Linked DNA regions of Cupriavidus metallidurans CH34. The protein of the gene in region 1 binds, or shares a complex with, the protein of each later gene. Links are inferred from orthologs where the notes say so. Each region holds a gene or a part of one and is shown on either strand. Other genes may lie near its edges.

The links.
Region 2: the proteins of nusB (region 1) and rpsJ are in contact, whole or in part, in a solved structure (PDB 3D3B), measured with the Escherichia coli proteins. The link is inferred for Cupriavidus metallidurans CH34 from one-to-one orthologs.

What each region holds. Positions count from the first base shown.
Region 1 is NC_007973.1:2,924,718-2,927,967, reverse strand. Bases 136-3,067 are described here. They hold nusB (transcription antitermination factor NusB), read right to left. Parts: upstream 1,894-3,067; coding sequence 1,378-1,893; downstream 136-1,377. Other genes in these bases: ribBA (bifunctional 3,4-dihydroxy-2-butanone-4-phosphate synthase/GTP cyclohydrolase II), read right to left, coding at 2,474-3,067; ribH (6,7-dimethyl-8-ribityllumazine synthase), read right to left, coding at 1,886-2,395; RMET_RS13535 (pyridoxal phosphate-dependent aminotransferase), read right to left, coding at 136-1,196. In the rest of the region: more of RMET_RS13535, read right to left, coding at 15-135; more of ribBA, read right to left, coding at 3,068-3,250. UniProt on the Escherichia coli protein: Part of the processive rRNA transcription and antitermination complex (rrnTAC). The complex forms an RNA-chaperone ring around the RNA exit tunnel of RNA polymerase (RNAP).
Region 2 is NC_007973.1:3,585,183-3,588,418, reverse strand. The notes cover bases 65-2,982. They hold rpsJ (30S ribosomal protein S10), read left to right. Parts: upstream 65-1,328; coding sequence 1,329-1,637; downstream 1,638-2,982. Other genes in these bases: RMET_RS16660 (AraC family transcriptional regulator), read right to left, coding at 1,732-2,745; tuf (elongation factor Tu), read left to right, coding at 65-1,249. In the rest of the region: more of tuf, read left to right, coding at 59-64; RMET_RS16655 (dienelactone hydrolase family protein), read left to right, coding at 3,065-3,236. UniProt on the Escherichia coli protein: Involved in the binding of tRNA to the ribosomes. Part of the processive rRNA transcription and antitermination complex (rrnTAC). The complex forms an RNA-chaperone ring around the RNA exit tunnel of RNA polymerase (RNAP).

The DNA.
Region 1 (3,250 bases):
CGCTACCTCTACCTCTACCGCAGGAAATGATGCAATCGCTGCATCGCCTCCTCGATGTTCTGCATGGACGTCGCGTATGAAATCCGGATGTAGTCGTTGGCCGTATGCGGGCCGAAGTCCGTGCCAGGCACCATGACCACGCCGGCATCGTGCAGGATGGCCTGTGTCAGACGGTCGGCGTTGCCGGCGGCGGGATGATTGACGTGGCGGCAGTTGGCGTAGACGTAGAACGCGCCGTCTGGCTTGACCGGCACGCGCAGACCGAGTGCTTCGAGGGCGGGAACGATGGCATCGCGGCGGCGGCGGAATTCCGCCTTGCGCTCGTCATAGATCGCCAGTGCCTCGGGCGTGAAGCAGGCCAGCGCGGCGTGCTGGGCCACGGCCGACGCGCAGATGAACAGGTTCTGCGCGACCTTTTCGAATGCCGGCACCAGCGAGTCGGGCACCACGAGCCAGCCCAGGCGCCAGCCGGTCATGTTGAAGTACTTCGAGAAGCTGTTAACGGTCACGACATTGTCGTCGAGCGAGAGCGCCGAGACCGGCGGTGCGTCGTACGACAGCCCCTGGTAAATCTCGTCGAGGATTGCGAAGCCCTGGCGCTTGCGGACCTCGGCCAGGATGGCCTTGAGTTCGTCGGGCAGGATCGACGTGCCGGTCGGGTTCGACGGCGATGCCAGCAGCACGCCCCGCGTGTTCTCGCCCCAGTGCTCGATCACCTGGGCCGCCGTGAGCTGGAAACGTTCTTCCGGGCCGCTCGGGATCATCTTCGCGTGGCCATCGAATGCCGCCACGAAATGCCGGTTGCAGGGGTAGCTCGGGTCCGGCATCAACACCTCGGCGCCGATCTCGACGAGTACGGCGCAGGCCAGCAACAGCGCGCCCGAGGCGCCGGCCGTGACAATCACGCGTCGGGCCGGGACATCGATTCCATAGGACGTCTTGTAGTAGCCAGCGATGGCTTCACGCAGCGCGTGGATGCCAAGCGCGCCCGTGTACTGGGTGACACCGCGGCGCATCGCGGCTTCGGCAGCGTGAATGACCGGCGCGGCAGCCGTGAAGTCGGGCTCGCCGATACCCATATGGATGATGTGGCGCCCGGCGCGTTCGAGTTCGGCGGCCTGCTTGGCCAACTCCATCACGTGGAAGGCGTCGATGTTGGCGAGGCGGGAAGCGGTGGCAAGGCGCTGAAGATCCATGGCAATCGGGACTGGCCCGTCAGAGAGTCAGAGAAGGGATGGCATGGCGCATCGTCATCGGTTGCGCCCGCCGAACATCGGGTGACCAAACGAAAACACCCGCCGGGGCGGGTGTTTTGCCGGTGCTGAGCATATTCGAATGCCGCGCACCGAAATGCAACATCTGTTTTAAATGCGCGAATTAACGTCGAGCTGATACTTCTGGCGCCCGCACCTGCGCGGCCAGCTTGTCGAGCACGCCGTTGACGTACTTGTAGCCTTCCACGCCGCCGAAGGTCTTGGTCAGTTCGACAGCTTCGTTGATCACGACCTTGTACGGAATGTCCAGGCAGTGCACGAGTTCGTAGCTGCCAACCAGCAGCGCGGCGCGCTCGACCGGCGACAGTTCGTCGACCGTGCGGTCCAGGAACGGCTCGAAGGCCGCCGTCAGACGTGCTTCCTCGCGCACGGCGCCACCCAGCAGGGCGTCGAAGTGCTCGCGGTCGGCCTTGTTAAAGCCTTGGGCATCGTGCAGATGAGCCTGGATGGCACCGATATCGTTGCGATTCAGCAGCCACTGGTACAGGCCCTGCAAGGCCAGCTCGCGCGAACGGCGACGCGCGCTCTTCGGCGGTGCCTTCGGCTCGGTGCGGGGCTTGGCGCCAGCCGGCTTGCCGGCTGCCTCGCCCTTGTCGCCGGTGTCGGGCGCGTCACTCATCATCTTCCTCGTCTTCTGCGTCTTCTGCGCCATGCTCGCGCAGCGAATCGAGCGCGACCACCAGGTTGGCCATTTCCACTGCGGCGCGGGCGCAATCGCGGCCCTTCTCGCGGGTGCGGGCATGGGCCTGGGCGTCGGTGTCGACGGTCAGGATGCCGTTGGCGATGGGCACGTTGAAATCGAGGCCCACGCGGGTGATACCGGCGCCGGATTCATTCGAGACCAACTCGAAGTGATACGTTTCGCCACGCACCACCGCGCCCAGCGCGACCAGCGCGTCGAACTGGCCGCTTTCGGCCATTTTCTGCAGCGCCAGCGGCACTTCCAGTGCGCCCGGCACGGTCACCAGCAGCGTGTCTTCGCCTTCGACGCCCAGCTTTTTCAGTTCTGCCATGCAGGCCTCGCGCAGTTCGTCGCAGACGGGCTCGTTGAAGCGTGCCTGCACGATGCCGATACGCAGGCCTTCACCGTCGAGGTTGCTCTCGTAGAAGCCGTGATCCATTGTTATTTCTCCAGTGATTCGGTCAGGCAGCCGCGCGGATGCGCCGCTGCCGGGTCAATCGGTACGATCCGTTCCCGGTCAGCCGCGATTCGACTCGCCGCTCATCGGCTGGCAGCCAACGATCTCGAGTTCGTAACCGGTCATGCTCGGCATCTTCTGCGGCGAACCCAGCACGCGCATCTTGCCCACGCCGATGTCGCGCAGGATCTGCGCGCCCACGCCGTAGGTGCGCAGGTCCGGCTTGCGGCGCGGACGGTTCTCCGGAGCATCCAGCGCGGCGAACTGCTCGAACAGCATTTCCGGCGAGTCGCCGCAGTTCAGCAGCACCATCACGCCATGTTCGGCGCCATGCAGCACTTCGAGCGCGGCGGGCAGGCTCCACGAATGGGTGGTGTGGCCGGCTTCCAGCAGGTCGAGCACCGACAACGGCTCGTGCACACGCACCAGTGTCTCGCGGTCCGGCTGGGGCTTGCCCTTGACCAACGCCACATGGGCGCGGCCGGACGGCTTGTCGCGATACAGCACGCTGTGGAACGTGCCCCACGGCGTTTGCATGTCGCGCTCGCCCACCCGTTCGATGATGCTTTCGGTGCGGCTGCGGTAGTGGATCAGGTCGGCGATCGTTCCGATCTTGAGGTCGTGCTCGCGCGCGAACTCGATCAGGTCCGGCAGCCGGGCCATCGTACCGTCGTCCTTCATGATTTCGCAGATCACCGCGGCGGGCGTCAGGCCAGCCAGGGTGCCAAGGTCGCAGCCAGCCTCGGTATGGCCGGCGCGGATCAGCACGCCGCCAGGCTGGGCTGTCAGCGGGAAGATGTGACCGGGCTGCACCAGGTCGCTCGCGCGGGCGTCACG
Region 2 (3,236 bases), 660 kb from region 1 along the record:
TGATCTGCGTGGCGGTGTAAAGAATCGAATCAGACTGTATTCCATTAGGAGCTGAAACATGGCAAAGGAAAAGTTCGAGCGGACCAAGCCGCACGTGAACGTAGGTACGATTGGTCACGTTGACCACGGCAAGACGACGCTGACGGCAGCGATTGCCACGGTGCTGGCAGCCAAGTTCGGTGGCGCAGCCAAGAAGTACGACGAAATCGACGCAGCGCCGGAAGAGAAGGCACGCGGCATCACGATCAACACCGCGCACGTGGAATACGAGACGGCCAACCGTCACTACGCCCACGTTGACTGCCCGGGCCACGCTGACTATGTGAAGAACATGATCACGGGCGCTGCGCAGATGGACGGCGCGATTCTGGTGTGCTCGGCCGCTGACGGCCCGATGCCGCAGACGCGTGAGCACATCCTGCTGGCCCGTCAGGTTGGCGTGCCGTACATCATCGTGTTCCTGAACAAGTGCGACATGGTGGACGACGCCGAGCTGCTCGAGCTGGTGGAAATGGAAGTGCGCGAGCTGCTGTCGAAGTACGAATTCCCGGGCGACGACACGCCGATCATCAAGGGTTCGGCCAAGCTGGCGCTGGAAGGCGACAAGGGCGAACTGGGTGAAGTGGCGATCATGAACCTGGCCGACGCGCTGGACACGTACATCCCGACGCCGGAGCGCGCTGTGGACGGTACGTTCCTGATGCCGGTGGAAGACGTGTTCTCGATCTCGGGCCGCGGTACCGTGGTGACCGGTCGTATCGAGCGTGGCGTGATCAAGGTCGGTGAAGAAATCGAAATCGTGGGTATCCGCCCGACGGTGAAGACGACTTGCACGGGCGTGGAAATGTTCCGCAAGCTGCTGGATCAAGGCCAGGCTGGTGACAACGTTGGTCTGCTGCTGCGCGGCACGAAGCGCGAAGACGTGGAGCGTGGTCAAGTTCTGTGCAAGCCGGGCTCGATCAAGCCGCACACGCACTTCACGGGTGAGGTGTACATTCTGTCGAAGGACGAAGGTGGTCGTCACACGCCGTTCTTCAACAACTACCGCCCGCAGTTCTATTTCCGTACGACCGACGTGACCGGCTCGATCGAGCTGCCGCAGGACAAGGAAATGGTGATGCCGGGTGACAACGTGTCGATCACCGTCAAGCTGATCGCCCCGATCGCCATGGAAGAAGGTCTGCGCTTCGCTATCCGCGAAGGTGGCCGTACCGTCGGCGCCGGCGTTGTGGCAAAGATCCTCGACTAAGCAATCTTCCTGGGACATGCCCGCGGGCATGTCCCCTTTTATCCGGGCCACTAGCCCATCGCTCTTTTAAGGAACAATCATGCAGAACCAGAAGATCCGTATCCGCCTGAAGGCTTTCGACTATCGCCTGATCGACCAGTCGGCAGCCGAAATCGTGGATACCGCCAAGCGTACCGGTGCTATCGTCAAGGGTCCCGTGCCCCTGCCGACCCGTATCCAGCGCTTCGACATCCTGCGTTCGCCGCACGTCAACAAGACCAGCCGCGATCAGTTCGAGATCCGCACTCACCAGCGCCTGATGGACATCGTCGACCCGACCGATAAGACCGTCGACGCGCTGATGAAGCTCGACCTGCCGGCAGGCGTGGACGTCGAGATCAAGGTGTAAATATGTTTCGGGCCGCATCGGCGGCCTGTTGCAGCAAAACGGCGAACTTCGGTTCGCCGTTTTTGTTTTGTGGTGACCCGGTTTCTTGCCTGGCTCAGCCCCGACCGCGTCGTCGCAAGGTCTCTCCCGGGCACTCCCCAAACGCACGCCGGTATTCGACGCTGAATCGCCCCAGGTGAGCAAAGCCCCAGCGCAACGCGGCGGCCGTTACCGAAGACAGCGATGCGTCATTGAGCAGATCCTGCCTCACCCGTTCCAGGCGGACCGTGCGCAGATAGGTCATCGGGCTCAGGCCCCGATGCTCGCGGAATCCCGCATACAGGCTGCGCAGACTGACCCCCGCCATCTCGGCGAGCAGCGCGGGCGTCACCGCTGCATCGGCGTGGGCATGGATGTATTCCTCGACAACCTTCACGTGCCTTGGCGCCAGCGGCTTGCCGTGTTCGCGTAACACGTCGGACAGGCTGTGCGGCTGGAACGTCAGCAATGTGCCGATTGCCAACTGCTCGAGCTGGCAGGCAGTTAGCGGGTGGCTCGCGGTTTGCGGCGCGTGGTTCAAGGTGTCGGCAAGATACTGGACGAGCGACTGCCACCCCGTGTTGCGCCAGGCCATGCCGAGCTGGAAGCGCAGCGGCTGGTTCGGTCGCCGGCCCAGATATGCCGCGCAAACGCGTTCCAGCGCGCTGCGTTCGATGCGTACGATGAGTTGGTCGTTGTCGGCGCTCCATCGCATCCGCAGGGGTTCGCTCGGCGTCAGCACCGAGGCGCATTCCGAATCCGAGACAACGTGCTGCCCGCCGCAGTGAATATCCGCCTGGCCAGCCATCGGCATCTGTATCAGCAAGAAATCGCCGAGCGGGCCTGGGTCGATTGTCACGTCTCCGCCGTAACTGAGCCGGTTGAAGGACACTGCCCCCACGGGCACGTGATGCATTCGCGCACGCAGAGCATTGCCATGCAGGGTGAGTCGATGGGGCTTGAAGACCGACGCAACCCGTGCACGCGTGGTGTCGAGGTCGTCCGAATCGAACACCAGACGGCCGGTGTCGTGAAGCAGGGCACCTGCCAGCGGCACCATGGCCGGGGCAGTGGGGGGCATCTGCGGCATGTCTCGCTCCTGGCGGGGCCGGCCCGGGCGCTGCCGCTTCTGCCGGTGGATCGCCACCTTGACCGAACGTGCGCGCCGCGTGATTCCGGCTGTTGTCAGCCGGCTGGCACAGTGCGCAGCGGCTGATTCGCTGCGCACCACTATAGCGGATTCGTCCCCGGCCCCAACGTCCCCCTTGAACGGGGACACACTTTCCTGCACTAATCGGATAGCCGCTGCACTAGGTGGCTAGTTTGCTGCGGTGCGGGTCTCCGATCATGAAGGCAACGGCGGGGCACGCACGGCGGCCATACCCACAAAACATACAGGAGCAAAAGGCATGGGCCAGACTATCCAGATCCAGACCCAGGACGGCAACTTCAGTGGCTATCTCGCCACTCCGGCAGGAGGCAAGGGCCCTGGCATCGTGCTGTGCCAGGAGATCTTCGGCGTCAATGCCACCATGCGGCAGGTGGCCGACTACTATGCCGAGGAAGGCTATACCGTGCTGG